DNA from 4 places in the Serratia sp. MMO-28 genome. Region 2 is predicted to be linked to each of the others. Evidence: predicted binding sites of a transcription regulator. Region 2 holds the regulator's gene; each other region holds the start of a gene.

Region 1 (8,029 bases), on a different contig from region 2:
GCACAGGATCCGCAGTTGATGGGGATTCACAACAAGAAGGAAGAGATCGATGAAAAATACCAAGTTTACGCATTCTCTGATGGCTATCGTTTTGGGTTCTGTCCTGGTAAGTGGCAGTGCGTTGGCGCAAGAGTCGCTGCTTAACAAAGCCACCAGCGTGGCTGATAGCACGGGTGCCAAAATCGATAGCTCGATGAAAAAAGTCGACAGCTATATGGATGACAGCGCGACAACGGCGAAAGTAAAAAGCGCATTGGTTGAAGATAAAGCCATCAAAAGCACCGATATTTCGGTGGTTACGGAGAAAGGCGTGGTAACGCTCAGCGGTTTTGTCAGCAGCCAGGCGCAGGCGGAACGGGCCGTAGCGGCTGCCGGTAAGGTGGCAGGGGTGAAGTCGGTCAGCGACAAGCTGCACGTGAAAGATGAAGCCACACAGTCCGTGAAGGCCTATGTCGGTGATACCGCAACCACCAGTGAGCTGAAGGCCAAACTGCTGGCGGATGACATCGTACCTTCCCGTCATGTGAAAGTAGAGACCACCGACGGTGTGGTGCAGCTTTCCGGCACGGTGAAAACGCAGGCACAATCCGAGCGGGCAGAAAGCATTGCCAAAGCCATTGATGGCGTGAAAAGCGTCAAGAACGACCTGGCTGTTAAACCCTAAACCGAGTTCAACGTACTGAATCACCCAGGGGCGCGATGAATTGCGCCCCTGGGTAAGGGGAAGCTTATGTTTCGTTGGGGCATCATCTTTTTAATCATCGCACTGATCGCAGCCGCACTGGGCTTCAGCTCATTGGCCGGCACCGCCGCCTGGGCGGCTAAAATGGTGTTCGTAGTGGGGATCATTCTGTTTCTGGTCAGCCTGTTTGCCGGCCGTCGGCGCCCTTAACTTTTCGTGCAAAGTGTAACAAAGCTTAATTCCTTTTCTCGTCATCTGGAGAGTTCAGTCATGAATAGCGATATCATTCTCGGCCGCTGGAAACAGTGGAAAGGCCAGGTCTGGCAGGCATGGGCAGAGTTTTCCGGCAGTGACTGCGCTTGGTTAACCGGGAGCAATGACTGCCTCTCTGGCGTATTGCAAGAAGATTACGGAAGAGAGCAAGAAGAGTTATCCTCAGTAAAACAGCCACATTGAGGAGACAGGGTTGGGATACAGAATACCCATCACGCTCGGCAACATAGAACCGCTGGCGTATAAACCCTACCGGCCCGGTAAAATGGCGCTGGTGTGTGAGGGTGGCGGGCAGCGCGGCATCTTTACTGCCGGCGTGCTGGACGAACTGCAGCGCGCCCGCTTTAACCCTTTTGAGCTGATGATCGGCACTTCCGCTGGTGCGCAGAACCTTTCGGCCTTTATTTGCGGCCAGATGGGCTATGCGCGACGCGTGATTACCCGTTACACCACATCGGCTAATTTCTTCAACCCCCTGCGCTTTGTGCGCGGTGGGCATCTCATCGATCTCGACTGGCTGGTGGATATCACTGCACAGCAACTGCCGCTGGCGCTCGATGTCGCCGAGCAGCATCTTAGCAATGGCCGTGAACTGCTAATGTGCGCCTGCCGTAGCGATGATTTCGAGCCCACCTACCTGCGGGCTGAGCGTGACAACTGGTTGCCTGCGATCAAGGCATCAAGCGCTATTCCTGGCTTTTACCGTCAGGGCGTGGAACTGGACGGAGTCAGCTATCTGGATGGCGGTATCAGCGCAGCCATTCCGGTTGAAGAAGCCTATCGCCGGGGGGCTGATACCATTGTGGTGATCCGCACCGTGCCTTCACAAATGTATTACACGCCGCAGTGGCTGAAGCGCATGGAACACTGGTTGAGTGACAGTAGCCTACAGCAGATGGTGCGCATCATGCAGCAGCATGAACAGAGCTATCATCGCATCCAGCAGTTTATTGAGCAGCCGCCGGGCAAGCTGCGCATCTTCGAAATATTCCCCCCCAAACCGCTGGCGAGTAACGCGCTTGGCAGCCGTCTGCCCGCGCTGAACCAGGATTATCACCTTGGCCGCCGCTGTGGGCGCTATTTTCTGGCGACGGTCGGCCATTGGCTGCTGGAGCAGGAGCAAGCTGGGGGCAGCAAGGTGGAGCCCCTCGTTTCCCCCCGCTTGTTGCAGCCGGAAAGCGTGCGCATGCCTTCGCCGATCGCTACAGACGGTGGGCATCCGCACGGCCATGAAACTGCGCGGGCAACGGCAAAAATCGTTCTGCCGCATGCTCCTGCCGCTGGCGATGGAGACGCGCCGTGAATTACGTGTTTACCGATACCCACTGCCATTTTGACTTCCCGCCGTTTAGCGGTCATGAGAACGAAAGCCTGGCGTTGGCCGCACAGGCCGGCGTGCGGCGGATCATTGTGCCAGCGGTCACGGCGGATCGTTTCGCCCAGGTATTAAAGCTGGCGCACGAGCATGAACCGTTGTTTGCCGCCCTGGGGCTGCATCCGTTGTATATTGCGCAGCATCAGGATGAACACCTTGAGCTGTTGTCGGAGTGTCTCACCGCTCGCCCTGGCAAACTGGTGGCAGTAGGGGAGATTGGGCTGGATCTGTATATGGAGCAGCCCCAGTTTGATCGCCAGCAGGCGCTGCTCAAGCAACAGCTCGGATTGGCGAAGCGCCACGATCTGCCGGTGATCCTGCATTCCCGCCGTAGCCACGATCAACTGGCTGCCGCGTTGCGCCGGGCCGATGTGCCGCGCCGTGGCGTGGTGCACGGCTTTGCGGGCAGTCTGGCCCAGGCCCAGGCATTTATTCGGCTGGGTTATTATATCGGCGTAGGCGGCACCATCAGCTACGAACGGGCGCAGAAAACCCGTAGCGTGATGGCACAGTTGCCGTTGGTATCACTGTTGCTGGAGACCGACGCGCCGGATATGCCGCTGGCGGGCTACCAGGGGCAGCCTAACCGCCCTGAGCGGGCAGCCGAAGTTTTTCAGGCCCTGTGCCAGTTACGGCCTGAGCCACCTGATGAAATTGCCCACCACCTGCAGAAAAATGCCCTGTCTTTGTTCGCGCTAGAGCGATAAATGTGATTGGAATCATATAACAAAGTTTTGACTTGCATCTATTTGTATACATTTGTGACATAAAATGAGGCGAAATTCGTCTCGCTCAGTATAATTGCGCCCCGTTATTGACTCCTAAGCACCCTGCGGGTTCAACGCTCAGGGATGCATTACTTTTTCGCAACAGGGATATTCTCACATGCAACTCATCATGAGCCTGGTCGGTATGGTGGTACTGATCGCCATTGCTGTGCTGCTTTCCAGCAACCGACGCGCTATTAAACTGCGTACCGTGCTCGGGGCATTTATCATTCAAGTCGGTATCGGTGCGCTGGTGCTGTACGTACCTTTAGGCCGCCGCATTCTGGGTGGCATGTCTCAAGGGGTGGCTAACGTCATCGCTTATGGCAATGAGGGCATCTCTTTCATCTTTGGCGGCCTGGTTTCCGACAAAATGTTCGAGGTGTTTGGCGGTGGCGGCTTTGTGTTCGCGCTGCGCGTACTGCCGGTGATCGTGTTCTTCTCCTCGCTGATCGCGGTGCTCTACTATCTGGGCATCATGCAACTGGTGATTAAAGTACTCGGCGGCGGCCTGCAGAAACTGCTGGGCACCTCGCGCACCGAATCGCTGTCGGCGACGGCTAACATCTTCGTGGGCCAGACCGAAGCGCCTCTGGTGGTGCGGCCGTATATTGCCACCATGACGCAGTCTGAGCTGTTTGCGGTGATGTGTGGTGGTTTGGCATCGGTGGCCGGTTCGGTGCTGGCAGGTTATGCCCAGATGGGCGTGCCGCTGGAGTACCTGATCGCCGCCTCCTTTATGGCCGCGCCAGGTGGTTTGCTGTTCGCCAAGCTGATGGTGCCGGAAACTGAAAAATCGCACGACACCGATGACGCGATGAAGCTGATTGCCGCAGAAGATCGCCCGGCCAACGTGATTGATGCGGCGGCATCGGGTGCGGCATCGGGGATGCAGCTGGCGCTGAACGTGGGCGCGATGCTGCTGGCATTTATCGCCCTGATCGCCTTGCTGAACGGCATGTTGGGTGGTATCGGCGGCTGGTTTAACTTCCCGCAGTTGTCGTTGGAACTGATCCTGGGCTGGCTCTTCTCCCCGATCGCCTTCCTGATTGGCGTGCCGTGGAGCGAAGCGATGGTAGCCGGCTCGTTTATCGGCCAGAAGGTGATCGTCAACGAGTTCGTGGCCTATATGAACTTTGGTGCCTACCTGCGCCCGGATGATGTGGTTGCCGCCGAAGGCTTGCAGGTGTTGTCTCAGCACACCAAGGCGATTATCTCCTTTGCGCTGTGCGGCTTTGCCAACCTGTCTTCCGTGGCAATTCTGCTCGGTGGTTTGGGCAGCATGGCACCGAACCGTCGACATGACATTGCCCGCTTTGGTCTGAAAGCCGTGGTTGCCGGTACGCTCTCCAACCTGATGAGCGCCACCATCGCCGGGTTCTTTTTGGCGCTGTAAGCTAAACTACAAACAGCCCCCAGCATTTTTTGCTGGAGGCTGCCGCATGATTTCCTGATACGGGCATTCTGCAGAGTGCCCGCCATTGATTACCTGCCCGTTTAACGAGTTTGTGAACAAAGTCGCGTTATTTTGTGATTTAAATCACATATAATCCCAGTTTGTTGCAGTGCTATTTCATATTATGTGAATCGGAACACGTATCAGCCAAGGCGATCGTGTTCCAATATCGAAGGGCTATATGCGGTGAGAAGGATCTCAGTTGCCGCCGTGAGGACGTTGCTCACGGGCTATCTTCATGGAACCAAGTCCGCTCGCCAACACCAGAACACTTAGTTGGAGAGTTTTATGACCGAACTAACCGCAGCAGCGCAGCGCGCGCTGAACCTGATGGATCTCACCACGTTGAATGACGATGACACCGACGAGAAGGTGATCGCGCTGTGTCGTCAGGCCAACAGCCCGGCGGGCCATACCGCTGCCATCTGCATCTACCCGCGTTTTATCCCGATTGCGCGCAAAACGCTGCGTGAGCAAGGGACGCCGGACATCCGCATTGCTACCGTCACCAACTTCCCGCACGGCAATGATGACATCGATATCGCGCTGGCGGAAACCCGCGCGGCGATCGCCTACGGGGCCGACGAAGTGGACGTGGTGTTCCCTTACCGTGCCTTGATCGCCGGTAATGAGCAGGTGGGTTTTCAACTGGTGCAACAGTGCAAACAGGCCTGTGCCGCCGCCAACGTATTGCTGAAGGTGATCATCGAAACCGGTGAGCTCAAGCAGGCGGATCTGATCCGTAAAGCCTCCGCAATTGCCATCAACGCCGGGGCGGATTTTATCAAAACCTCCACCGGGAAAGTGCCGGTTAATGCCACGCTGGAAAGCGCCGAACTGATGATGACGGTGATCCGCGATCTGGGTGTCAGCAAAACCGTGGGCTTTAAGCCTGCCGGTGGCGTGCGCACGGCAGAAGAGGCACAACGCTATCTGCAATTGGCCGAACGTATCCTGGGGGAAGGCTGGGCCGACGCGCGCCATTTCCGCTTTGGTGCCTCGAGCCTGTTGGCCAGCCTGCTGACGACCTTGGGGCATAGCACCCAAACCGCCAGCAACGGTTACTGATGCTCTAGCGCCGCGTTGGCGCTGTGAAATTAAATAGCTCAAGCAGGGGGATGCCTTGTTCCTGGCGCAAGAAATAATCCGTAAAAAACGTGACGGCCAGCCGTTGAGCGAAGCAGAAATCCGCTTCTTCATCAATGGGGTGCGTGACAATGTGGTTTCCGAAGGGCAGATCGCCGCGCTGGCGATGACCATCTACTTCCACGATATGAACATGGCGGAGCGCGTGGCGCTCACCATGGCGATGCGCGATTCTGGCACGGTGCTTGATTGGAAAAGCCTGGCGCTGAACGGCCCGATTGTCGATAAGCACTCTACCGGCGGCGTGGGAGATGTCACCTCGCTGATGCTCGGCCCGATGGTGGCGGCCTGCGGTGGCTACGTGCCGATGATTTCCGGCCGGGGTTTAGGCCACACCGGCGGCACGCTGGATAAGCTGGAAGCCATTCCGGGCTTCACTATTTTCCCCGATGACAATGCGTTTCGTAAAATCATCAAAGACGTCGGCGTGGCGATTATCGGCCAGACCAGCTCGCTGGCCCCGGCGGATAAGCGTTTTTACGCCACGCGCGATATTACCGCCACCGTCGATTCCATCCCGCTGATCACTGCCTCTATTCTGGCGAAGAAGCTGGCGGAAGGGTTGGATGCGTTGGTGATGGATGTCAAAGTAGGGTCGGGGGCTTTTATGCCGACTCACCAGCTTTCGCAAGATCTGGCGCAGGCGATCGTCGGCGTAGCCAACGGGGCGGGGTGTAAAACCACCGCACTGCTCACCGATATGAATCAGGTGTTGGCTTCCAGCGCCGGTAACGCGCTGGAAGTGCGTGAAGCCGTGCGCTTCCTGACCGGTGAGTACCGCAACCCGCGCCTGCTGGAAGTGACCATGGCGCTGTGCGTGGAAATGCTGCTTTCCGGCGGCTTGGCAACCAACGACGCCGATGCCCGCGCCAAGCTGCAAGCGGTATTGGACAATGGCAAAGCGGCAGAGGTGTTTGGCCGCATGGTGGCTGCGCAACAGGGGCCGCTGGACTTTGTGGAGCGTTACGACCGCTACCTTCCAACGGCTACCTTGAGTAAACCGGTTTATGCTGATAAACCGGGCATCATCACCGCGATGGATACTCGCGCGCTGGGGATGGCGGTTGTCGCGTTGGGCGGTGGCCGCCGACGCGCGACCGACAGCATCGACTACAGCGTCGGCCTGGCAGAAATGGCGCGCTTGGGCGATGAAGTTGGCACGCAGCGCCCGCTGGCGGTGATCCACGCCAACGATGAAGAAAGCTGGCAACAGGCGGCAGACGCGGTACGCAGTGCGATCGTGATGGGCGATAAAGCCCCGGCAGCTACGCCGGTGGTGTATCAGCGCATCACGCAATAACCGCGATTATTAAAGCATCAGGAGCGGCAGATAACACCGCTCAGATGCTTAATATGACGCCCCTTCTCCCTTTGGGAGAGGGCCGGGGTGAAGGGCAATGACCACTGTGATATTCCCCTCCCTAAGGGAGAGGAAACGGGTTAGCCTTAACCTAACAGTATTAGGAGCGGTAGCGGCTTTTTCGCTGCTGCCCACAGCAGGAGAACAGAATGAAACGCACCTATATTATGGTACTGGACTCGTTCGGTATCGGCGCCAGCGCCGACGCTAAACGTTTTGGCGATGAAGGCTCCGATACCCTTGGCCATATCGCGGCAGCCTGTGCGCGTGGTGAAGCCAACGTAGGCCGCAGCGGCCCGCTGACGCTGCCGAACCTGAGCCGCCTGGGCTTGGGCAAAGCGGCGCAAGAGTCTACCGGCAACTTCCCGGTAGGATTGGACCCAAACGCTGAGATCATTGGCGCTTATGGCTATGCCAGCGAGCTTTCTTCCGGTAAAGACACGCCGTCCGGCCACTGGGAGATCGCCGGTGTCCCAGTGCTGTTCGACTGGGGCTATTTCAACGATGAGCACAACAGCTTCCCGCAGGAACTGCTGGACAAACTGGTGGCGCGCGCCAACCTGCCGGGCTATCTCGGCAACTGCCACTCTTCTGGCACGGTGATCCTCGATCAACTGGGTGAAGAGCACATGAAAACCGGCAAGCCGATTTTTTACACCTCGGCGGATTCGGTGTTCCAGATCGCCTGCCACGAAGAAACCTTTGGTCTGGATCGCCTGTACGAACTGTGTGAAATTGCCCGCGAAGAGCTGACCGAAGGCGGTTACAACATTGGCCGCGTGATTGCGCGTCCGTTCCTTGGCGACAAGCCGGGTAGCTTCCAACGCACCGGTAACCGTCACGATCTGGCGGTGGAGCCGCCTGCACCCACCGTGCTGAAGAAGCTGGTTGATGAAAAGGGCGGTGAAGTGGTGTCCATCGGCAAAATTGCCGATATCTATGCCAACGTCGGTATCACCCAGAAAGTGAA
Region 2 (8,029 bases):
CGCTGATGCTGGAGCCCTGCTCGGTTCGCATGGAACAAGGTTTTTCGCGTGTTTATCAGCACTATCTGCTGGGCCAGTTGAAGCAGAATGCCACGCGCAAGTTGCTGCATTACCCTGATACCCTGCCGCTGAGTCTGCCGCAGTTGAACCAGTTGCGCCGCATCCGTGAGTTTGACGAGGTGATCACCTCACGCTTGCACGGTTTTAACGGCGCGCTGGATTATTACCGCCGCTGCAGCGCCCTGCCCCTGTTGCCACAGATCACCACACCGCTGCTGATCATTCATGCCAAAGACGACCCGTTTATGACCGACGAGGTGATCCCCGATCTCACCCGCCTGCCAGCCAATATCGAATATCAGCTCACCGAGCGTGGCGGCCACGTTGGCTTTGTCGGCGGCACCTTGAAAAAACCACAAATGTGGCTGGAATACCGTATTCCATCCTGGCTTTCCCCTTTTCTGGAATCAACAACGTGATTATCCCTTGGCAAGAGCTTGAACAAGAAACCCTCAACAGCCTGATCGAATCCTTCGTGCTGCGTGAGGGTACTGACTACGGTGAACACGAACGTTCGCTAGAACAGAAGGTGAATGACGTGCGCCGCCAGTTGAAAAATGGTGATGTGGTGCTGGTGTGGTCGGAACTGCACGAAACCGTCAATATCATGCCACGCGGGCAGATCCATGCCGGACAGGAAGAAATTTAGTCACTCCAGCCTATGATTGGTAAAAAAAATCAGGTAACAATGGATGATTGCCGATCAACGCCTATGCCCAAAATAATTCAAGTTGTGTGAAGTATGGCGGGGATATGTACTTAATACGGAGTGACAACCCATTATGTCTGCCAAACATCCCATTATTGCGGTGACCGGCTCCAGCGGGGCCGGCACCACGACCACCAGCCTGGCATTTCGCAAGATTTTCCAGCAGTTGAATATCCGCGCCGCCCAGTTGGAAGGGGACAGTTTCCATCACTACACCCGGCCAGAAATGGATGCGGCCATTCGTAAAGCACGCGATCTTGGCCGCCATATCAGCTATTTCGGCCCTGAAGCCAATGACTTCAGCCTGCTGGAGCAAAGCTTTATCCAGTACGGCAAAAACGGCACAGGCCGTTCACGTAAATACCTGCACACCTACGATGAGGCCGTGCCTTACGATCAGGTCCCCGGCACCTTCACGCCGTGGGAACCGCTGCCAGCCCCCACCGACGTGCTGTTCTACGAAGGGCTGCACGGTGGCGTGGTTACCGATAAGATCGATGTCGCCAAGCATGTTGACCTGTTGGTAGGTGTGGTGCCAATCGTCAACCTGGAGTGGATCCAGAAATTGATCCGCGATACCGGTGAGCGTGGTCATTCCCGCGAGGCGGTGATGGATTCCGTAGTACGTTCGATGGAGGATTACATCGGCTACATCACGCCGCAGTTCTCGCGCACCCATATCAACTTCCAACGCGTCCCCACGGTCGATACCTCCAATCCGTTTGCCGCCAAGGCCATCCCCTCATTGGACGAAAGCTTTGTGGTGATCCACTTCCGTGGCCTGGATCAGATCGATTACCCCTATCTGTTGGCAATGCTACAGGGGTCGTTTATCTCTCACATCAATACGCTGGTGGTGCCGGGCGGCAAAATGGGGCTGGCGATGGAGCTGATTATGGCGCCATTAGTACAACGGCTACTGGAAGGTAAAAAAATCGAATAACGCTCTCGGGCGCGGCCAGCCACCGCGCTGCCTCCTTATTCCCCTTGGTATATGCCACCGCCTCACGTACGACAAAAAAGTCATTAATGAACAATTTTTCATCGCCGATATTCTTTTCTATCGGCAGGGTGAAACTGCGTTTTTTCGGCAGAAGGGGGCACGCATGCGTCAGTTACCAAAATTGCAACAGCTGAAAGCTTTTCAGCAAGTGATACGCTGTGGCAGCATTCGTGCCGCGGCACGCGCGTTAGATCAGTCTCAACCGGCGATCAGCCGCTCGATCCAGGAACTGGAACAAACGCTGAAAACCCAGCTGATTGTGCGCGGCAGTAAAGGGATGACGCTGACGCCAAACGGCCACATTTTTGCTCTGCGGGTGCAATTAGTGATTGAGGAATTACAGCGCGCCACTGAGGAGATCCAACAGTTGGACCAGCGTTCGCAAGGCAGCCTGGCGATAGGCTGCTCTTCGCTGCTGGCCGTGACGCTGTTGCCGAAACTGGTCGAACTCTTCAAGGCCTCTACCCCGCAGGCCAATCTGTTGATCCGCGAAGCGCAGCTTTCAACGTTATTGCCCGCCTTGCAGGCTGGCAAGTTGGATTTTGCCGTCGGCACGAGCAGCCCTGAATTACCGCTGCAAGATTTAGTGCTCGAACCGCTGTTCAGCGCCCCATTTTGCGTTATTGCGCGCCGTGGGCACCCTTTGGCACAGGCAACCACGCTGCACGAACTGCACGAGGCCAAATGGCTGCTGCCGGAAACCGATATGGGTTATTACCAGCAACTGCAAACGCTGCTTGGCAACTTCTATCAACAGTTGTCCCAACGCCCCATTCGCTCAGATTCAGCGGTATGCGGCTTGAATATGGTGCTGAAGGCAGATTATTTGACGATCGTCGCGCGGGCCATGAACACGCCGTTCTATTTACATCAAGAACTGGTGGCTTTGCCTATCGACGATCTGCCGCAGGCACAGTACTGCGTCCTGTATTCACAAAAATCACCGCTGACCGTCACGGCGCGGCGATTTCTGGATTTACTACGCAGCCATTGCCAGCACTACCCTTGGTAGCCTCAGGCAACGTCACGAATTTCAAAGCTGTGGGTAACGCTGGCCGCTTTGCTCAGCATCAGCGAAACCGAGCAATATTTCTCGGCCGACAGGTTAACCGCACGCTCAACAATCTTATCGGTCAGCCCTTTACCAGTGACGATAAAATGCAGGTTGATATGGGTAAACAGACGCGGTGCTTCTTCACGGCGCTCCGAGGTCAGTTTCACCTCGCAGTCACGGACATCGTTACGGCCTTTCTGCAAAATAGACACGACGTCAATAGCACTGCAACCGCCCACTGACATCAAGACCATTTCCATTGGACTTGGCGCTTTATCGCCCGCGTTACCATCCATCAACACCTGATGGCCGGACGCAGACTCACCCAAGAATGTCAGCCCTTCCACCCACTTAACTCTTGCCTGCATTTTGTACACTCCGGTTAATTTCTCAAAATCAGGGTACGCTTTCGCATAGAAACTGGCAACGGAACCTGATGCTAATCATGCTGAAGCGAGACAACACAAGACACTCGCCTCACTCTGTGCTACAAACAGAGCCGCAATAACTCTTTCCAGGTCATCGATTTCAGGGAAATGCCCGAGGAAAGGGCCCTATATTGGCATGTTAACAGAATGTAACTTGCAGCACTTCACGCAAGTTAATATGCTAGAGTACAAGCGTATTTCTATAACATGCCTCAAAACCTGTTGATAGCCACCCCACATTACACCAGGCTATAAGCACGTTTTACAGGGAACTCTGACCCCTGTGATACAAGGCAGCGATAACAACAGAGGATAACAGCGAATGGTTCTCGGCAAACCGCAAACAGACCCTACTCTCGAATGGTTCCTGTCTCATTGCCATATCCACAAATATCCATCAAAGAGTACGCTGATTCACCAAGGTGAAAAGGCCGAAACGCTTTACTACATTGTGAAAGGCTCCGTTGCGGTGCTGATCAAGGATGAAGAAGGCAAAGAGATGATCCTGTCCTACCTGAATCAGGGGGATTTCATCGGTGAACTTGGATTATTTGAAGAAGGCCAGGAACGCAGTGCCTGGGTTAGAGCGAAAACAGCCTGTGAAGTGGCTGAAATTTCCTATAAGAAATTCCGCCAGTTGATTCAGGTTAACCCGGATATCCTGATGCGCCTGTCTGCGCAGATGGCAAACCGCCTGCAAGTCACCTCAGAGAAAGTGGGTAACCTCGCCTTCCTTGACGTTACCGGCCGCATCGCGCAAACCTTGCTGAATCTGGCAAAACAGCCCGATGCCATGACTCACCCGGACGGCATGCAAATCAAGATTACCCGCCAGGAAATTGGTCAAATCGTCGGTTGCTCACGTGAAACCGTCGGTCGTATTTTGAAAATGCTCGAAGATCAAAACCTGATTTCTGCCCACGGCAAAACCATTGTCGTTTACGGCACGCGTTAATCATTGAAGAAGCGGCGTAGCAATACGCCGCTTTTTTAGCTTCCCCCGATTACTCATGTGGCGGCGCCTGATCTACCACCCAGAAGTCAACTACGCACTGCGGCAAACGCTGGTGCTGTGTCTGCCGGTGGTTTTCTTCCTGCTGCTGGGCAACCTGCAACTCGGCCTGCTGTTCTCTCTGGTGCCTGCCTGCTGCAACATTGCCGGATTAGACACACCCCACAAACGCTTTTTTAAACGCCTGATCGTCGGCGGCTCTCTGTTTGCCCTCAGCAGCTTGCTGCTGCAACAGGCGCTGTTGTGGCATATTCCGTTGCCCCTGCTGATGCTGGCGATGGCGCTGTTGCTGGGCGTCAGCGGTGAAATCAGCCCGCTGCATGCGCGCCTGCTGCCCGCCGCGCTGGTCGCGGCCATCTTCTCTCTCAGCATGGCAGGCCACGTACCGATCTGGCATACCCCGCTGCTGTATCTGGTTGGCACCCTCTGGTACGGGCTGTTCACCTGGTTCTGGTTCAAACTGTGGAAAGAGCAGCCAATGCGCGAGTCCCTGAGCCAGCTCTATATCCAGTTGGCGGACTATTTCGAAGCTAAATACTCGCTGCTGACCCAGCATATCGATCCCGAAACCGCACTGCCACCGCTGCTGCAACGCCAGCAGAAGGTGATGGACATGATCAGCCTGCTGTATCAGCAAGTTAACTTCCTGCCTCATGCCAATAGCCAGGAACAAAAACGCCTGCAGCGCACTTTCCAGGTGGCACTCGATCTGCAGGAACACATTACCGTCAGCCTGCATCAACCGGAAGAGGTGCAAAAGCTGGTCGAGCAGAGCCAGGCCGAAGCGATTATCCGCCGCAACGCGCAGGTGATTGCCGGGCGTTTACGCGTCGTGGCCAACGATATTCTCTATCACCGGCGCTCAACGCGTTTCAGCATGAAGAGTGAGCTGGCGGCACTGGAAAAAGTGGCCACACAGCATGCCGATAACCCGGTAGGCCAGTTCTGCTTTTACCATTTCAGCCGCATCGCCCGCCTGTTACGCACCCAACGCCCGCTGTATCGGCGCGATCTGATGGCAAACCAATCGCGGTTACCCTTCTGGCCTGCGGTGGTGAGCTACCTGTCATGGAAATCCAACGCCTTGCGCAATGCCGCCCGGCTGGGGACCATACTGGCGGTGGGCAGCAGCCTGGGGATGATTTTCAATCTGCCAAAACCCTATTGGATCCTGCTGACCATCATGCTGGTCAGCCAAAACGGCTACAACGCCACGCGCGTCAGGATCCAGCACCGTGCGCTCGGCACGCTGGCCGGGTTGGTGATTGCCGCAGGACTCTTGCAGTTGCAACTGCCAGAAAACGTGACGCTGAGCATCATGCTGGCGATCACCCTGGCGGCCTATCTGATATTACGCAAAAACTACGGGCTGGCGGTGATGGGGTTTACCGTCACTGCGGTATATACCCTGCAGTTGCTGGCGCTGAATGGCACCCATTTTTTGGTGCCACGCCTGATCGATACGCTGATCGGCTGCGTGCTGGTATTTGGCGGGACCATCTGGCTTTGGCCACAGTGGCAAAGCGGCCTGCTGCGTAAGAACGCGCATCAGGCGCTGGAGCGCGATCAAACGGCATTGCGCCTACTGTTACAAGAACAGGAAGCGGACCCGGCTACGCTGGCCTACGCGCGAATGCAGGTCAATCAGGCACACAATGCGCTGTTCACCTCGCTCAACCAGGCGATGCAGGAGCCGGGGTTTGAATCGGATTATCTGGCAGATATGCGGCTCTGGGTCACCCACAGCCAGTTTATTGTCGAGCACCTGAATGCGCTGACCATTCTGGCGCGCGAACACGACATTTTGACGCCAGCGCTGGCGCAAGAGTATCTGCAAAGCTGCGAAATGGCCCTGCAAAGCTGCCAGCAGCGGCTGGAATATGACGGCCCAAGCAGCAGCCAGAGCCCCATGCATCTCCCCGAGCTGCACCCAGATATGCCAATAACCGAAATGGAACGCCACCTGCGGCGTATCCTTTCGCACCTGAGCGTGATGCATACCATTTCGTCGCTGGCCTGGCGCCAACGCCCGCATCATGGCATCTGGCTGAAACGGAAACTGCGGGAAAACTGAGATTGGCAGGGGCTAAAGCTGGCGCATAGCCCCTGCGGATCGCTTATGCGTTAATCACATCCTGTACGGCCAGCTCGAACAACGCCATGCCTTCGTCGATATCTTTCAGTTCTACCACCAGCGAAGGTGCAAAGCGAATCACGTTTGGCCCGGCGTTGAGGATCATCAACCCCCGAGCGGCTGCCGCGGTCAGGAAGTCCCGCGCTTTGCCGTGATACTCCGGCGTCAATTCCGCGCCGATCAGCAATCCCATGCCGCGAATGTCGCTGAAAATTGCATACTTCTCGCCGATGTTCTGCAATGCCTGCACATACAGCTTGTGGCGCTGCTCAATGCCGCTCAATACTTCCGGCGTATTGATCACGTCCAGTGCCGCTTCCGCCACCGCACAGGCCAGCGGGTTGCCGCCATAGGTGGTGCCATGGGTGCCCACATGCATCACCGATGCGATCTCCTCTGTCGTCAGCATCGCGCTCACCGGGAAACCGCCGCCCAACGCTTTGGCGGTGGTGAGAATATCCGGCGTAATGCCATAGTGCATATAGGTGAACAGTTTACCGCTCCGGCCCATACCGCTTTGCACTTCGTCAAACACCAGTAATGCCTGATGCTTGTCGCACAACTCCCGCACGCCCTGCAGGAAAGCGGCATCCACCGGAGTAACCCCACCTTCCCCCTGGATCGGCTCCATCACCACGGCACAGGTGTGATCGTCCATCACCGCTTTCACCGCCGCCAGATCGTTGAACGGCACATGCACGATATCGGCCGGCTTTGGCCCGAAACCATCGGAGTATTTTGCCTGGCCACCGACGGAAACCGTGAACAGCGTGCGCCCATGGAACGCGTTGTTAAACGCAATAATCTTGGTTTTGTAGGGGCTATGGCGGCTGATGGCATAATGGCGCGCCAGCTTGAACGCGGCTTCGTTAGCCTCCGCCCCCGAGTTGGCGAAGAACACCCGGTCGGCAAACGTAGCATTGATCAGCTTGGTCGCCAGGCGCAGTGCTGGTTCATTGGTGAAGACGTTACTGGTGTGCCACAGGGTTTCGCCCTGCTGTTTCAACGCGGCGACCAACGCAGGATGGCAGTGCCCAAGCGCGGTGACGGCAATGCCGCCAGAGAAATCGATATACTCGTTTCCTTGCTGATCCCACACGCGGCTGCCCTTGCCCTTTACCGGCACGAACTGAGCCGGTGCATAAACAGGCAGGATAACCTGATCAAAAGTGCTGCGGTCGACTGCGATTTTTTCGGTCATTGTGGGCTCCACCCTGAAATTGACTCAGTGTCATTGTTGCGAATAATTGAAAATATAGTCACAAAATATGCATAAAAAACCAATTAAGGGCAAACCAAAATCGCCGATAGTGGCAAAGAAAATCCTAACCCACTAACTTTTAAGAAAATTATCCAGCAACTGATGACCCTGTTCGCTCAGGATGCTTTCCGGATGGAACTGCACCCCTTCCAGCGCTAGCGTGCGGTGGCGAATGCCCATGATTTCATCCTGCTCACCGTCACGCTCGCTCCAGGCGGTCACCTCAAAGCAGCTTGGCAAGGTTGCGGCATCCAGCACCAACGAGTGGTAGCGAGTGACGGTCAGCGGGTTATTCAGGCCAGCAAATACGCCCTGATGGTGATGGCGAATCGCCGACGTTTTGCCATGCATCACCTCACGGGCACGAA
Region 3 (8,029 bases), on a different contig from region 2:
TGATCAATACGCTGTTGGCGAAGATCTACCTCACCGCGCTGTTCCCCGAGGTTCCTCCCTGGGTGTGGGTGGTGGGCTTTGTGGCGATCATGACGGCAATCAACCTGAAAAGCGTCAACGTGGTCGCCAACTTCAACACCTTGTTTGTGCTGGCCCAGGTAGCGATTATCGTGGTGTTTATCTTCCTGGTGGTGCATGGTTTGCACAATGGCGAAGGGGTGGGGACGGTATGGAGCCTGAAGCCTTTTGTCAGTGAAAACGCCCATCTGGTGCCGATTATTACCGGGGCGACCATTCTTTGTTTCTCGTTTCTGGGTTTTGACGCCGTCACGACGCTGAGTGAGGAAACGCCGGATGCCGCCAGGGTGATCCCGAAAGCGATCTTTCTAACCGCCTTATATGGTGGTGTGATCTTCATCGGCGTATCATTCTTTATTCAGCTGTTTTTCCCCAATATTGAACGTTTCAAAGAGCCCGATGCGGCGTTGCCAGAAATTGCGCTGTACGTGGGCGGTAAACTGTTCCAGGCGATCTTCCTCTGTACCACCTTTATTAATACCTTGGCCTCCGGCCTGGCTTCCCATGCCAGCGTCTCACGGTTGTTGTATGTGATGGGGCGCGATAACGTATTCCCGGAAAGGTTTTTCGGCTATGTGCACCCTAAATGGCGCACGCCAGCGCTTAATGTGCTGATGGTGGGGCTGGTCGCGCTTTCGGCCATGTCCTTTGATCTGGTGACCGCGACCGCGTTGATTAATTTTGGCGCGCTGGTAGCGTTCACCTTCGTCAACCTTTCGGTGATCAGCCATTTCTTTATCCGCCAGGGGCGCAACAAAACCTGGAAGGACCGTTTTCACTTCCTGATCCTGCCGCTGGTTGGGGCGCTGACCGTCAGCGTGCTGTGGCTGAATCTGGAGAAAAGCTCGCTGACCATGGGGCTGATCTGGGCGGCGCTGGGGTTTGCTTACCTGGTGTACCTGACCCGTCGTTTCCGCCAGCCGCCGCCGCAGTTTGAGCGGCAACCGCAGCAGTAATCTTCTACGGCGGGGCGATCCCGCCTTTCTTTTTGCCTTTCAGGCCAGTAGAGTGAAACCCCGAAAAAACCGATGATTGGATCCTATCCTGATGCCTGCGTTATCCGTATCCCATAAAGCAACCTTGTTTGGCCTGCTGGCTATTGTGCTGTGGAGCAGCGTCGTCGGCCTGATCCGCAGCGTTAGCGAAGGGTTGGGGCCGGTAGGCGGCGCGGCGATGATCTACAGCGTGGGAACGTTGTTTTTGCTGGTGGTGATGGGGATCCCGAAACTGCGTGAATTTCCCCGCTCTTATTTGATCGTTGGCAGCCTGCTGTTTGTGGCGTACGAGATTTGTCTTTCGCTGTCGTTGGGTTATGCCAGTAACCGTATGCAGGCGATTGAAGTGGGGATGATCAACTATCTGTGGCCCTGCTTTACCGTGCTGATGGCGATCTTGTTTAACGGGCAGAAGGCCAGGTGGTGGGTGATCCCAGGATTATTGCTGTCACTGTTGGGCATTGGTTGGATCATGAGCGGTGATGGGGGCTGGTCAGCGGCACAAATGCTGGCGAATGTGCGCAGTAACCCGCTGAGTTATGCGCTGGCATTTAGCGGCGCGGTGATTTGGGCGGTTTATTGCAACGTTACCAAGAGAATTGCCCAAGGCAAGAATGCGGTGGTGCTGTTTATTACGCTGACTGCGTTGGCCCTGTGGCTGCAATATCCGTTCAGCAACGAAAGCGGTATGCATTTCACCCTGCCAGTCACCCTGGCGTTGCTGTCTGCCGGGATCGCCATGGGGGCGGGTTATGCGGCATGGAATGTCGGCATCCTGCACGGCAATATGACCTTACTGGCCACGGTGTCTTACTTCACGCCGGTGCTGTCGGCGGTATTTGCCGCCGTGGTTCTGAGCACTTCGTTGACCCTCAGTTTCTGGCAAGGAGTCGCGATGGTCACGACGGGGTCGCTGATTTGCTGGCGTGCCACGCGTGCAGGTTAACCCGATGATTCGCGAAGCAAGGGATTTCAGCTAATCTCAAATGAGGTGTTCTGCCTGAAGGAACGTGAAAATGAGGAATGATATTCAGTTTATTCAGCAACCTGCGCTTGATGGGCACAGCTTCAGTACCGGCGATATGGTGCGCCTGACCACCGCGAATCTTTTACATGAATACCAGTTGGATGTGGTTATTCTGCGCCGTGACGATAAGCTGATTTATGGATCAGTGGTGGTCGCGGCACCCAAAACCGACATTCCGGTAGGGCGTTGGGAAATTGCTCAGGGGGACGAGGTGGTCTTCCGGCAGGAAAATATTGCCAAGGCGGTTCTCGGCGCCCGCTAACTTCCCGTTTGAACCGAGTTTACCCTCGACCTGAAGCCGACCTGAACCGTCGGCTTTTTTATTATGCCATTAAGCCGGCGCCGGGTGAGTTTTCAGGCCTGTACGCAAATCGTGCTGATGATGTTTTAAAAATCACCGTATATGACGCCCGTCACATTGAATGTGAATTTCAATGAAAAATAATTTTAAAAACGAGAGAGCAATCGATTACCTTAATGAAGAATAGTTCACTGGATCACAGATTCTTACACCCGGTGGTTTCTATAATGCGCGCGGCGTCCAGGCAGTAAGCTGCCGTTCGTCACACCAGACTCATTGTCGTCTTTCTAACGGGCAGCAATCGCCCTTTCAGCATGTGGTAATAAAATGAAAAAAATCGCTCTCGCAGCAGGTGTGCTTCTCACTGCCTCTTACAGCACATCATCAATGGCGGCCAGCAATGATAGCCAGTTCGTTTCTGATTGGTGGCACCAGAGTGTCAACGTGGTAGGTAGTTACCACACTCGTTTTGGACCGCAACTGAACAATGACGTGTATCTGGAGTATGAAGCTTTCACCAGAAAGGATTGGCTGGATTTTTACGGCTATGTTGATGTGCCAAAATTTTTTGGTACCGGCAATACGCCTAACCGGGGTATCTGGGACAACGGCTCACCGCTGTTTATGGAGATTGAACCACGCTTTTCGATCGACAAACTGACCGGTGCCGATCTGAGCTTCGGGCCATTTAAAGAGTGGTATTTCGCCAACAACTATATCTATGACATGGGCCGCAACAGCGCATCACGCCAGAGCACCTGGTATATGGGGCTGGGAACGGATATCGAAACGGGCTTGCCTATCAGCCTGTCGATGAACATTTATGCCAAATACCAATGGCAGAATTACGGTGCTGCGAATGAAGACAGCTGGGATGGCTATCGTTTCAAAGTGAAATACTTTGTGCCCCTGACCCAGATGTGGGGAGGGAACCTGAACTATATTGGTTTCACCAACTTCGACTTTGGCTCCGATCTGGGTAAAAACGACTTTAGCGTCAATGGCCGCCAGGCGCGTACCAGCAATTCTATCGCTTCCAGCCACGTGCTGGCGCTGAATTACGATCACTGGCATTACTCGTTCGTCGCCCGTTACTTCCATAACGGTGGTCAATGGCAGGACGGGGTTGATATCGGTACACCGCAGGGCCCAATCAAATCTACCGGCTGGGGTTACTACGCGGTTGTGGGATATAACTTCTGATTTTCCGTGGTATCAAACAGTAAAAAACCCCGTTTAAAACGGGGTTTTTTATGTCCATTACAATGTCGAATCAGCCGGGTAAATGTTTAACCGGCATGACCAATTTCCCTTTGATGACATAACACTCATTATTGATCCATTTGAGTATTTGATCACGGCTCACCCCTTCAGATCGTGCATAGCGATAGAGATCGCCATTGAAGTATCGCGTGATGTATTCCATAAGGGTCATTTGCATGGCTGTAACTCCTGAACGCCCACCCGTTGCCAGCCTGGCCACCGCGGGAGGTTAAGGTTTGTGAAGATTAAACTTAAATTATTACTAATAAAAGCTCAATAAAAAGCACGAAAAATAACAATAGACTATAAAAAGAAATCCCGCACGGGAAGGCGGGAAATAATGCGTATTATCATTTTTAGATAACATAAAATGGTATTTTGAGGTGCAACGAAAAAGAGCACGCTAACTCTTTTTGTGACTGCCACAAGGTACTGGATGGCCTATTTTGCTGCAAGAGAAACCTGCGGCTTTTCTTCGGTTTTTATGAACAGTAGCTTGGGTTGGGTGTTTTTTCAGCATTTGAGTATTGATAACCACTGTGAATATAAGGTGCCGTACCGCGGGTGAGAATACGGCACCTGGCGCTCAGGTTAAAGGTGCACGCTGATGTCGCATTTAAAGGTTAATACCCGGCTGCGGTTGGCGATCAGATCCACGCTGTAACCACGAAAATACAGGCAAATACGATCGGCCAATCTCGCAGAGATCTCTGCTTGAGTGTGGCTGCTGTCAACCAGGGTAATAGCCCCACCGGGTTTGCCTGCACTTTGCCAGTCGGCCAGCAGCCGGGTGGCCACGGCCTGCGCAGCGCGCCAGTTGAGCGGGGTGTCAAACATAGTTGCCGAGCGGATGGTGATTCCCGTTTGGCTCCAGGTAGCGGAATACGCAGGTTTGAACCCGATCTGAAGCGCGTCGGATTTTGTCGCGTACGGTAACACGCGTAGGCCACTGTTTTGTGCGCTGTGTTGATGGGGGCGTTATCTTTCCGTCAACATTGCGAGGCAGTACACAAATCCCAGTGATAACAACAGATTCGGAAAAACGATCGGAAGCTGGTAATGGATGATGCGCAACAGCGTCGGCGCATCAGGTGCACCGACGCTCAAAGAGGGCTAAGCCTGCTGTTCACCCCAGCTCAGCATGCTTTCAACCATCTGCTGCAGCAGGCGCTGTAGCGGCGCAGCACGCAGTGCGTCGAATGCAAACGGGGGCTGTTCTGACATGTAATTGACCTGTGCCAGCTCCAACTGTACCGCATGCTGTTTTTCCTGCGGCTGGCCATAGGCACGGGTGATGTAACCGCCCTTGAAGCGCCCGTTGAGCACATGGGTAAATTGCTGTTGCTGTTCACAGCAGGCAATCAACCGGTCGCTCATGGCACTGGCGCAACTGGCACCGCTGTTGGTCCCCAGGTTGAGATCCGGCAGCTTGCCGTCAAACAGCCGCGGTATGACGGAAGCAATAGAGTGGGCATCAAACAGCAGTGCATAGCCGTGTTGGGCTTTCAGGCGCGCCAGTTCCTGTTGCAACTGCTGGTGATAAGGCTGCCAGAGGGCTTGTAGGTAGCCCGCCCGTTCTTCGTTGCTGGTGGCAAGATCGGGCAGGAAACTCGGGCGGCCATCGAACAGCACATCCGGGAACAGGCCGGTGGTAGCGGTGGTGTAGAGCGGTTTGTCGTCTGCAGGGCGGTTAAGATCGATCACAAAGCGCGAGTAGTTGCCGATCAACATACTGGCCCCCATCTTGCGGGCGAAATCGTACAACCGGGGAATATGCCAATCGGTGTCCGGCAACGGGCGCGCTTCGTCGGTCAAACCGCGCTCAACGGCTGGCGTCAGCCGGGTACCGGCATGGGGGATGCTGATCAACAGCGGCAGGTTACCGCTCTGGAACTCAAAGGGATCGCGAATCATTGACGTACTTCTCCTCGGAAAATCACCGTGCAGGGCAGTTGGCCGCCCAACCAGTAGGCCAGCTCTGCCGGGCGGGCCAGCGGCCAGTGAACAAAGTCAGCCACCTTACCCACCTCCAGCGAACCATGGCTTGCCTGCAAGCCCAGCGCTTTGGCGGCATGCAGCGTCACACCGGCCAGCGCTTCCTCCGGCGTCAGGCGGAACAGCGTACAGGCCATATTGATCATCAGGCGTAATGACAGCGCTGGCGAGGTTCCGGGGTTGGCATCGCTGGCGATCGCCATCGGTACGCCGTGTTTACGGAACAGATCGACCGGCGGGCATTGGGTTTCACGCAGCAGGTAATAAGCGCCCGGCAGCAGGACCGCCACGGTGCCCGAGGCGGCCATGGCGGCAGCGTCTTCTGCGCTGGCGTATTCAAGGTGATCGGCTGAAAGGGCGTGATGGCGCGCGGCCAACGAGCTCCCCCCGAGGGCGGAGAGTTGCTCGGCGTGTAATTTGACCGGCAAACCTGCCTGTTCAGCAGCCTGAAACACGCGTTCGACCTGGGCTGTGGAAAACGCCAGATGCTCGCAGAAGGCGTCTACCGCGTCCGCCAGGCCCGCTGCCGCCGCTTCTGGGATGATGGTTTGGCAGACCAGATCGATATAATCATCGGCCCGCCCGGCGTATTCCGGCGGCAATGCATGCGCCGCCAGGCAGGTGGTTTTCACTTCAACCGGTAACTGTTCGCCTAGCTGGCGTGCCACGCGCAGCATCTTCAGCTCGCTGTGTGGCGTTAGGCCATAACCGGATTTGATCTCTACGCAGGTTACGCCTTCCGCCAGCAGCGGCCGCAGGCGAAACAGCGCCTGCTCAAGTAATTGTGTTTCTTCAGCGTCACGGGTTGCTTTTACCGTGGAGATAATGCCACCGCCTTGCGCGGCGATTTCCGCATAGCTTACGCCATTTAAACGCTGTTCGAATTCACCGCTGCGGTTGCCGCCAAAGACCAGATGCGTGTGGCAATCGATCAGGCCGGGGGTAATGATCCCGCCGTCAAAACGCACCGTTTTAGCCGCCGCCAACACCGGCATGGTGGCCTCTTCACCCATCCAGACAATCTTGCCGTCGCGCACGGCGATCGCGCCATTGCTGATGATGTGATATTTGCCGTCGCGCATGGTGACGATATCGGCGCCGTGCCACAGGCTGTCGCAGTGGATCTCAGACGTCATGGTGTTCCCGCTCCCACATGGTTGTATATACAATTAAGACCAAGCTAGCGCATTCATCAGGCTGCGACAAGGGAGGGGATAAAATTTGTTATGAGAATGTGATAAAGCGCGCAGCGGGGCCGAGCTTGCCCCGCCGAGGTTCAGACCTGATTAGTAAAACGGCCAAACAGCTGGTAGCGGCTGCCCGGGTACAGCAAACGCGCGGAAGTCACCACCGTTTTGCCTGACCAGGTGCGGCGATGGATCAGCAGGCCCGGCTCATGGTCTTCCAACTGCAGCAGTTCACGTTCGCGCCGCGTGGGCACCACGGCTTCTACGATGTGCTCACCGGCGGTCAGCGGGGCGGCCTGGGTCAGATAAATATAGGGAGTGACCTGATCGAAATCCTGCTTCATGTAATCCGGTGCTACCAGTGGATTAACGCAGCGATCTTCTATCTGCACCGGGACGCCATTCTCGTAATGCACAATCTGCGAGTAAAACAGCGGCTGGCCAGGCTGAATACCCAACGCAGTGGCTTCTTCATCGCTTGCCGGGCGAGCTTTCAGCTCCAGGATTTTGCTGCTGTGGTGGTGGCCGCGCGCGGCAATTTCGTCGGCAATGTTGTGCACTTCCAGCAAGGCGGTGTGCGCTTTCGCTTCGGCGACAAAGGTGCCAACCCCCTGCATGCGGATCAGAAAACCTTCGCTGGTCAGTTCGCGCAAGGCGCGGTTGATGGTCATACGGCTGACGCCGAGTTCGGCCACCAGTTCACTTTCAGAGGGAACGCGCTGGTGTGGTTGCCAGTGGCCCGCGCGAATTTGGCTCACTATCGCTTGTTTGACCCGTTGATAGATCGGGGCAGGTGTGTCGCTCATTGCGGCAGCCAGTTGTAGCACGGTCTGTTGATCTACCACGACGTTAACCTCGTCAAATAAAAAAATAATAACATCAGTTTACTGTTGATGTCGGCATATGTATATGTATATACAAGTAGGGCCAGTTCACCCAATGAGTGATATTGGTTCACAAATTTTTTACGTATGCGCCTGCCGCGCTTTCTTAGCTGTTACACCTACTTTGGAATACTGCTATGCCTGCTTACTTTGCTCCTCGCGCACTGCTCCCATCCGGTTGGGCTCACAACGTGCGGCTCGATGTTGATGCGCACGGCCAACTGACCCAGATCACTCCGAATGCCGAACCTGCCGGCTGTCAGCGTTTGCACGGTGACGTGGTGCCGGGTATGCCAAAT
Region 4 (8,029 bases), on a different contig from region 2:
CAGCCGCAGGCGCTCACCGTCCGGCCCAGCCTGCTTCGGCCCCGGGTAGAGTGGGTTTACTTTGGCGACCGGGCAATAGGTGGTGCACACCGTGCATTTAATGCAGCTCTCAAAGCTGTTGTCTTTTAACAGGCTCATGCCGATACCTCCTGCATAGCAATCTGTTGCGCCACGTGCAGCGCCCCCACCAGCGACACCCCGGCTCCACAGCCTTGCTGCAGCGGATCGTAACCGCCAACCACGGCACCGATGGCGTACAGATTGACGATCGCCTGCCCTTGCTTCAGCGCGCGCAGGCTGGCATCGGTCTGCACGCCAAATTGCAGGTAAGGCTGCGGTGCGAACAAATCGCGGCGGCTCCAGTCTTCACGCTGCGGTTGGCTATACACGTCGAGGCCAAACACCGGCTCACGGATACCATCGAATTCCGCGACCAACCCATTGCTGAAGAAACTGCCGCTGGCCAACACCACCTGCTGCGCGCGCAGCGGAATATCGGTATGGTTACGAGTATACAGGCCGCTGATGCGTTGCCCGTCAAAATCCGCCCGCAGCACGGTATCCCCCGGCATAAACACCCCGCTCAACTGCTGCAAACGCTGGCGCAACGCCTGGTGCAGCCGCATACCTAGCACTGAAGGAGGCAACGTCGGCAACAGGAATACCGGTTTGCCGAGCGCCTCACGCAGCGCAGCCAGCGGCTGATCGCTTTCCAGCCCGAGGCAAGCGGGCAAGAAAATGGCTTCTGCCTCACCCGCCTGGCGTCGTATCTCTTCCGTCAGCACCGCCAGATTCTCCGGCACGTCCAGCACGCGGGCAATATTCACCGCACGAAATTCGCTAGGGTTATTACGCAACCGATCCAGCAGCGGTAAATGCAGGGAAGCGACCTTGGCCATCACGCCTTGTTCCTCAGCTAACGAACTGGCCGCCATCTGCGGTTGAAAATCCAGGAAGCCTTCGATGCCCAACACCGCAAGCTTGCGCCACGGCAAAACGCCGCCAAGCGCAGTGGTCGGAATAGCCTGCGGGCTGAGCCAAGTGGCACGGCGCGTGCCGAGCGGCGTAACGCGCAGATGATTACGCTCGCTGCTGCCCTGCATCTGCATGCCGCAGCGCGCCAGCAACTGCACCGTTTCTGCTGCCAGCGTAGCGACACGCGCTGCACCCAGCAGGCTGTAAGGGTGCCACGGTGCCTGCTGGGCCAGCGCCGGTAAGGCCGCCAGCGGTGATTCCACCGCCGTGCCATCGGGTAATTGCGCCAGCAGATCGAGCGAGCCGGAAGAAAAATAGAGCGCGCTCTGGCCTGAGCTGACCACCGCGCAACGCTTGCCCTGCTCGGCCAAACGGATGGCGCAGCTTAACCCGGCCAGCCCGCCGCCAATCACCACCACATCAAATTGCATCATCCGCCTCCTGCTGCTGGTCACCGCGCGCATCAAGCCCGCACAACCCCTGGTAAACCCAACTGGTGAACTCGCTGGCACGCAACGCATCCCCCCAGGCGATCGGCCGCACGCCCTTCCAGCGTTCATTCAAAAAGTGAGAAAGCTGTGCGATGGATTGCTGCGGCGTGGTGACGTTAAAGTGCGTGAGTAACCCGGCGGCGCGGCAGGCACACAGCTCGCCTTGGCAGGTGCCCATACCAACGCGGGTGCGACGACGCAAATCCACCAGGTTATTAACGGTCAGGGAATTTACCGCATAGCGCACTTCACCGGCGGTCACCGCCTCACACTCACACACCAGGCTATTGTCCAGCCGGTCGCCAGATGGTACCTGGCTGGCACGATCGCCGTGGCGATAGATTGCCGATCCCCGAATGCTCGCTGGCAGCGATACCACGCTGCGCACCGTTTCTTCCGCCGACTGACGGGAGCCCGGCAACGCCACTTCAGCCGTCGTACAAGGCGTGTTGATCCCCAGTTTGGCGCACACCTTGTCGGTCGCCCATTCCGCCATCAGCCGGTAAGTCATCAGCTTGCCGCCGGTAATGGTGATGAAGCCTTCCAGCCCGTCACGTTCTGCGTGATCGAGCAACACAATGCCGCGGCTGACGTTACGTCCGGAAGGATCGTCATCACGCGCCACCAGCGGCCGCACGCCGGCATAGGCACGCAGAATGCGGGTTTGCGCAAGAGTGGGGGCAAGCAGCGAACCCTCACGGATCAGCACGTCCACTTCCTGCGGGGTAACGACCATATTGTCGATCTGGTCATAATCAATGCGGGTCGAGGTGGTACCGATCAGCGAGATGGTATCTCCTGGCACCAGAATGTCTGCATCTGCCGGTTTACGGCAGCGGTTAATCACCATGTTGTTTATACGATGGCCAAGGATCAACAGTGCCCCCTTGGCCGGGAACATGCGTACTCGCAGATCGGCATATTCCGCAATCTGTTGCCCCCAAATCCCGGCGGCATTCACCACCACCTGCGCATAAATATCGTATTGGTGAGCGTTTTTATGGTCGAAAACGCGCACACCGGTGACACGATCGTTTGTACGCAGCAAACCGATCACCTGATGGTAGGTGAGCACCTGCGCACCGTGCTCACGCGCATCCAACATATTGGCGGCGGTCAGCCGGAACGGATCGACGGTGCCGTCCGGCACCCGCACGGCACCGATCAGCGCCGGATTGGCCGCGGGTTCCAGGCGCAGTGCTTGTTGGGGGTCGATCGCTTCAGCATTAATTCCGGCATCCAGGCAGGCAGTAATAAACTGTTGCTGATACGCCAACGAATCCTGCGGCAGGGTAATAAACAGGCCATCGCTAGGTTCAATGCAATGGTGGGCAATGCGTTTCAGTATGCGATTTTCTTCAATACACTCGCGGGCCGATTCGCCGTCGGTTACCGCATAGCGCGCTCCGCTGTGCAACAGCCCGTGATTGCGGCCGGTTGCTCCGGTGGCAATGTCGTGCCGTTCCAGCAAAACGCAACGCAACCCGCGCCGCGCGCAGTCACGGGCAATCCCTGCACCGGTCGCACCGCCGCCAATAATGATCACATCCGTTTCTGTTACTGGTGAGTTATTGCTCATCACGCCCCCTCAGCCTGTGGTTATCTTCCTATTGATACACACTTACTAAGGTTTTTGTTTGATAAGGAACAATAACGAACAAATATCGAAAACAAAATGTGCTTAAAAACCCATGAATGTGATCATAATCACGTGATTTCTGTGTTTTCCCATTTCAAAATGTTAACCAATCGCGCAAAATTCGCCGACGCTTCATAAAAGTGTAACAATTGCGCCATCCATCACAAAGGCACACCCGCGTTTTGACTAGGATGACGCTCGTTATGGAACAATTTGACAACACTGATTTCTGGTAACTGCTCGATCATCTTCAGGACATCCGTTTCCTGCTGATGCAATAACTGATAAAGCCATCGGAGGCGCTCATGTTGAGTATTTTTAAGCCAGCCGCACACATTTCCCGTGTGCCGGTCGACAAGGTAGACCCGCTCTACCGTAAGCTGCGCTGGCAAATTTTTATGGGGATCTTCTTCGGTTACGCCGCCTACTATCTGGTGCGTAAAAACTTCACCCTGGCGATGCCGTATCTGATCGAGCAGGGTTTCAGCCGTGGTGACCTGGGCTTTGCGCTATCAGGGATCTCCATCGCTTATGGTTTCTCCAAATTCATCATGGGTTCGGTTTCCGACCGTTCCAACCCGCGCGTCTTCCTGCCTGCGGGCCTGATCCTCGCGGCAGCAGTGATGCTGTTTATGGGCTTTGTGCCTTGGGCCACCTCCAGTATTGCTGTGATGTTTGTGCTGCTGTTCCTGTGCGGCTGGTTCCAGGGTATGGGTTGGCCGCCGTGTGGCCGCACTATGGTGCATTGGTGGTCGCAGAAAGAGCGCGGCGGCATCGTTTCGGTGTGGAACTGTGCGCATAACGTGGGGGGGGGTCTGCCACCGCTGCTGTTCCTGTTAGGCATGGCGTGGTTCAACGACTGGAAAGCCGCGCTGTATATGCCGGCCTTCGGGGCAATCCTGGTAGCGCTGATCGCCTTCGCTCTGATGCGTGATACCCCACAATCTGTTGGCCTGCCACCGATTGAAGAATACAAAAACGATTACCCGGACGACTACAGCGATAAAGCAGAAGAAGAGCTGACCGCCAAGCAGATCTTCATGCAGTACGTTTTCCCTAACAAACTGCTGTGGTATATCGCTATCGCCAACGTTTTCGTCTATCTGCTGCGTTACGGCATCCTGGACTGGTCACCAACCTACCTGAAAGAAGTCAAACACTTCGCGCTGGATAAATCGTCCTGGGCCTACTTCCTGTACGAATACGCCGGTATCCCTGGCACCCTTCTGTGCGGTTGGATGTCGGATAAGGTGTTCAAAGGCAACCGTGGTGCCACCGGGGTGTTCTTTATGACGCTGGTCACCATCGCCACCATCGTTTACTGGCTGAACCCGGTGGGCAATCCAGGCATTGATATGGCCTGTATGATCATTATCGGCTTCCTGATTTACGGCCCGGTAATGCTGATCGGCCTGCACGCACTGGAACTGGCACCGAAAAAAGCAGCGGGTACGGCAGCGGGCTTCACCGGCCTGTTCGGCTACCTGGGTGGCTCCGTCGCCGCCAGCGCCATCGTCGGTTACACCGTTGACTATTTCGGTTGGGACGGCGGCTTTATGGTGATGATCGGCGGCAGCATCGGCGCAGTCATCCTGCTGTTGTTAACCATGATCAGCGAAAAGAAACATCACGCTGATATCGCAGCCAAACGCGGTTAACTATCACAATACTTTTGCATAATTTAAAGGCCGCTCTCTGCGTAATGCCGGTCAATTAAGGCCAACCAGTTCCCTCTCCCTTGGGGAGAGGGGGCGACTCCTTTAGCAATTGCACACAATTATGCAGTTTTGCGTTTAACTGACCGGCATTACGCTCTCCGCAGCCTTTTTACTTACCTCTGCCTATAAAATGGAGAATATAGAATGCGGACTCAAACCAAAGCCCTGCTGACAGGGTTCATTCTCGCGACTTCAATGCTCAGTGCTGCGCAGGCCGCAGATAAACTGGTTATCGCCCACCGTGGTGCCAGCGGTTATCTGCCGGAGCACACGCTGCCTGCCAAGGCGATGGCCTACGCCCAAGGCGCGGATTACCTGGAGCAGGACGTGGTGATGACCAAGGACGACAAGCTGATCGTTTTGCACGATCACTTCCTTGATCGCGTGACCGATGTGGCGAAGAAGTTCCCCGATCGCCACCGTAAGGATGGCCGCTATTACGCCATTGATTTCACCCTGCCCGAGATTCAGTCGCTGAAATTCACCGAAGAGTTTTTGGTCAAGGACGGTGTCCAGCAGCAGAAATTCCCTAACCGTTTCCCAATGTGGAAATCTGACTTCCGTATCCACACGCTGCAGGATGAGATTGAGATGATTCAGGGGATGAATCACTCAACCGGCAAAGATATTGGCATCTACGTGGAAACCAAGGCCCCTTGGTTCCACAAAATCGAAGGCAAGGATATCTCCAAGGCCGTGCTGGAAGTGCTGAAATCTTACGGTTACACCAAGAAAGCGGACAAAGTTTACCTGCAAAGCTTCGATGCACCGGATTTGGAACGGGTGAAGAAAGAGCTGCTGCCCGCGATGAACATGGACATCAAACTGGTGCAATTGATCACCAATACCGGCGATCAGAAAGTCAGCGAAACGATGGTGATCCACCCGGATGGCAGCCTGACGCCGTACAACTACGACTGGATGTACGAGCCTGGCGCTGCCGCCAAGCTGGCTAAATATGCCGATGGCATTGGCCCGTGGTATCCGATGATTGTGAAAAGCACCTCAACCCCTGGCCACATTGAGCTGACCACGTTGGCGAAAGAGGCTAAGCAACAGGGCCTGCAGATCCACCCTTACACCTTCCGTGCCGATCCTGGCCAGGTACCGGCCTATGCCAAGGACTTCAACGATATGCTGAAGATCTTCTACATTGATGCAGACGTTGACGGCCTGTTCACCGACTTCCCGGACAAAGGCGTACAGTTCCTGCAGCAGCATAAGTTGCACAAATAAGCGCGACTCAGCCCCTCCCGCTCGGGTGGGGCTTTCCAGCACTTCTGCCAGTAGCCGCTCCCCTGAACCTTGAAAGACAACGGGTATGATGGAAGGATAGGGATAATGGTCGCTAATGGGGGTAGTGTTCATGGAACGCTCGGTATTATTACAGCATCTTAAAACGTCATGCTATGCCTTATCGGCTATCGTGCTCACCGGCTGGGTCACCGATGCGCTGAATGAAGGGCTGATCTTCAAAATGGTATTACGCTTTTTCCGCCCGGATGATGTTGAACGTTATTCCCATCCGTTCAGTGATTTGGTCAGCTTTTTCATCTGGTTTATCCCGTTAATTTTTACGACGCTGTTACTGTTATTTGCTTCGGTAATGACATTACATCATGTCAAAAAGCCGCACCTTTACCGGATCGCCAAAAGAAAACCGCTACTCTACTGCCCGCAGGTGGTGGGTTCCCCTCTGCTGGAGCACCTGCCCTTATTTTTGCAAACTTACCGGGCAGCCGAGAAATTATCACTATTGATTCCGGAAGCGTTGCAGCAGGAATATAAAAATACGCTGGCGAGATATGGCGGGGAGCAGAAATTATGACATCCATCCGCTCAAAGAAAATGACGATCTGCAAAAGATAACGCTCGAAATGGAGCAGTGGATAAAAAAAACGCTGAAAAACCAGCAGCCCGACAACCCTACGCCACTGTTCTTTGATATTACCTATGCCTCAGCGGCTCACAGCAGTGCTGCCTTATTTTGCAGCCTGGATCAGGATATGGAACTCCTTCAGGCAACGCCTGAAGGCACCTTATATTCCTATGATCTGGTCTGCAAAGTTCAGGAGTAAACGCTTTACCATTGGCCATGCAGCCGGGCACGGAACGAAGGCGCCAGCAGGTAATCCATGCACCAACGGCCAACTTTGCCCATGCCATCAGAACGCGCCGCCAAAAAGATCTGCGTGGCGTGTTTATGTTCCTGCATCGGTTTTTTGACTAACGAACCGCCATTCAACAACGGCAAAGCCAGATGGTGCGGCACATAACCAATGCCCACATTGCGCTGGATAAGCTCAATGGCGGTGGCAAAATCAGGCACAAACATCGGTTTTTGCCCCTCCAGCAGCCACGCCTGCTGCGGCACAAAGTTGACCGCAGTGTCGCGGATGCACAGCGCCGGATAGTGCCGCAGCTCATTGTTGTGTAACGGCAATACCTGGGTCGCCAACGGATGCTCTGGCCCGACAACAAAATCCCACTCCAGGTGGCCTATCGACTCGCTGATAATCCCCTCGGTGCTGGGCACCGCATGCGGAGCACCAATCACCAGATTGGCTCTTTTGCCGTATAGCGCATCCCAGCAGCCGTTATACACTTCGGTATCAATGGTCAGCCGGGTAGAGGGAAACATTGCTTCAAAATCGCAGACAAACTCCACAATCGCTGAACGAGGGATGATGTTGTTCACCGCGATCGTCAGTTCCTGCTCCACACCGCTGTGGATCAAGGCCGTGTTGCGCTGTAGCGCATCCAAATCATTAAGAATGGTTTTGCTGTGTTCGACGAAATACTCGCCCGCCGGGGTGAGTTCAATATAGCGGCCTTTGCGCAGAAAGAGCTCAACGCCAAAGCTCTCCTCAAGCTTTTTCACCGTATAGCTGATCGCGGAAGGGACTTTGTTCAGGTGTTCGGCAGCGGTAGTAATGCTCTGGTATTTGGCAACCAGATGGATGACCCGCAATGTTTCGTCGGAGATAAACATAATGATTCCCTGAGGCTACCTGAGAGGAGACTGCCAGCTTACGTGCTGGCAGCATATTCACTATGTTCGATTATACCTGAGTATTATTTTTGCGTACCGATCCGGCTTAACAGCACATAACCCACGCAGGCCACCAGGATCGAGTCCACCGAAGGAATGGTGGTCAGGGTAAACATCCCTTTTACCGTCATAAAACCCACCGCCGAGCCCGCAA

Evidence for each region. Region 2 encodes CRP, which controls carbon source genes, mostly activating them, when cyclic AMP is high. Its sites were predicted from a motif close to ATGTGANNNNNNTCACAT; they were not measured.
Region 1: deoC (deoxyribose-phosphate aldolase) is a predicted target of CRP. The motif match lies at 4,626-4,643, and genes of this name have one in related genera.
Region 3: WG891_RS05830 (nucleoside-specific channel-forming protein Tsx) is a predicted target of CRP. The motif match lies at 2,502-2,519, and genes of this name have one in related genera.
Region 4: glpT (glycerol-3-phosphate transporter) is a predicted target of CRP. The motif match lies at 3,162-3,179, and genes of this name have one in related genera.

What each region holds. Positions count from the first base shown of each region.
Region 1 covers NZ_JBBCVB010000008.1:47,188-55,216, reverse strand. The annotation lists gene osmY (molecular chaperone OsmY) at 50-664, shown strand; gene WG891_RS09030 (DUF1328 domain-containing protein) at 731-892, shown strand; gene WG891_RS09025 (CsbD family protein) at 953-1,138, shown strand; gene WG891_RS09020 (patatin-like phospholipase family protein) at 1,149-2,258, shown strand; gene WG891_RS09015 (TatD family hydrolase) at 2,255-3,037, shown strand; gene WG891_RS09010 (NupC/NupG family nucleoside CNT transporter) at 3,228-4,493, shown strand; gene deoC (deoxyribose-phosphate aldolase) at 4,842-5,621, shown strand; gene deoA (thymidine phosphorylase) at 5,677-6,999, shown strand; gene deoB (phosphopentomutase) at 7,209-8,029, shown strand, end outside.
Region 2 covers NZ_JBBCVB010000020.1:45,482-53,510, forward strand. The annotation lists gene WG891_RS17700 (hydrolase) at 1-479, shown strand, start outside; gene WG891_RS17705 (YheU family protein) at 476-709, shown strand; gene WG891_RS17710 (phosphoribulokinase) at 843-1,712, shown strand; gene WG891_RS17715 (LysR substrate-binding domain-containing protein) at 1,876-2,784, shown strand; gene WG891_RS17720 (OsmC family protein) at 2,787-3,194, opposite strand; gene crp (cAMP-activated global transcriptional regulator CRP) at 3,577-4,209, shown strand; gene WG891_RS17730 (YccS/YhfK family putative transporter) at 4,265-6,340, shown strand; gene argD (bifunctional acetylornithine/succinyldiaminopimelate transaminase) at 6,384-7,601, opposite strand; gene WG891_RS17740 (aminodeoxychorismate synthase component II) at 7,734-8,029, opposite strand, start outside.
Region 3 covers NZ_JBBCVB010000005.1:63,552-71,580, forward strand. The annotation lists gene WG891_RS05815 (APC family permease) at 1-1,034, shown strand, start outside; gene yddG (aromatic amino acid DMT transporter YddG) at 1,126-2,019, shown strand; gene WG891_RS05825 (hypothetical protein) at 2,090-2,362, shown strand; gene WG891_RS05830 (nucleoside-specific channel-forming protein Tsx) at 2,729-3,604, shown strand; gene WG891_RS05835 (hypothetical protein) at 3,675-3,842, opposite strand; gene WG891_RS05840 (hypothetical protein) at 4,256-4,501, opposite strand; gene hutG (N-formylglutamate deformylase) at 4,778-5,578, opposite strand; gene hutI (imidazolonepropionase) at 5,575-6,795, opposite strand; gene hutC (histidine utilization repressor) at 6,936-7,691, opposite strand; gene WG891_RS05860 (formimidoylglutamate deiminase) at 7,868-8,029, shown strand, end outside.
Region 4 covers NZ_JBBCVB010000013.1:72,625-80,653, reverse strand. The annotation lists gene glpC (anaerobic glycerol-3-phosphate dehydrogenase subunit GlpC) at 1-138, opposite strand, end outside; gene glpB (glycerol-3-phosphate dehydrogenase subunit GlpB) at 135-1,406, opposite strand; gene glpA (anaerobic glycerol-3-phosphate dehydrogenase subunit A) at 1,396-3,045, opposite strand; gene glpT (glycerol-3-phosphate transporter) at 3,411-4,763, shown strand; gene glpQ (glycerophosphodiester phosphodiesterase) at 4,968-6,059, shown strand; gene WG891_RS13255 (hypothetical protein) at 6,190-6,651, shown strand; gene WG891_RS13250 (hypothetical protein) at 6,629-6,901, shown strand; gene WG891_RS13245 (LysR substrate-binding domain-containing protein) at 6,907-7,815, opposite strand; gene WG891_RS13240 (cytosine permease) at 7,899-8,029, opposite strand, start outside.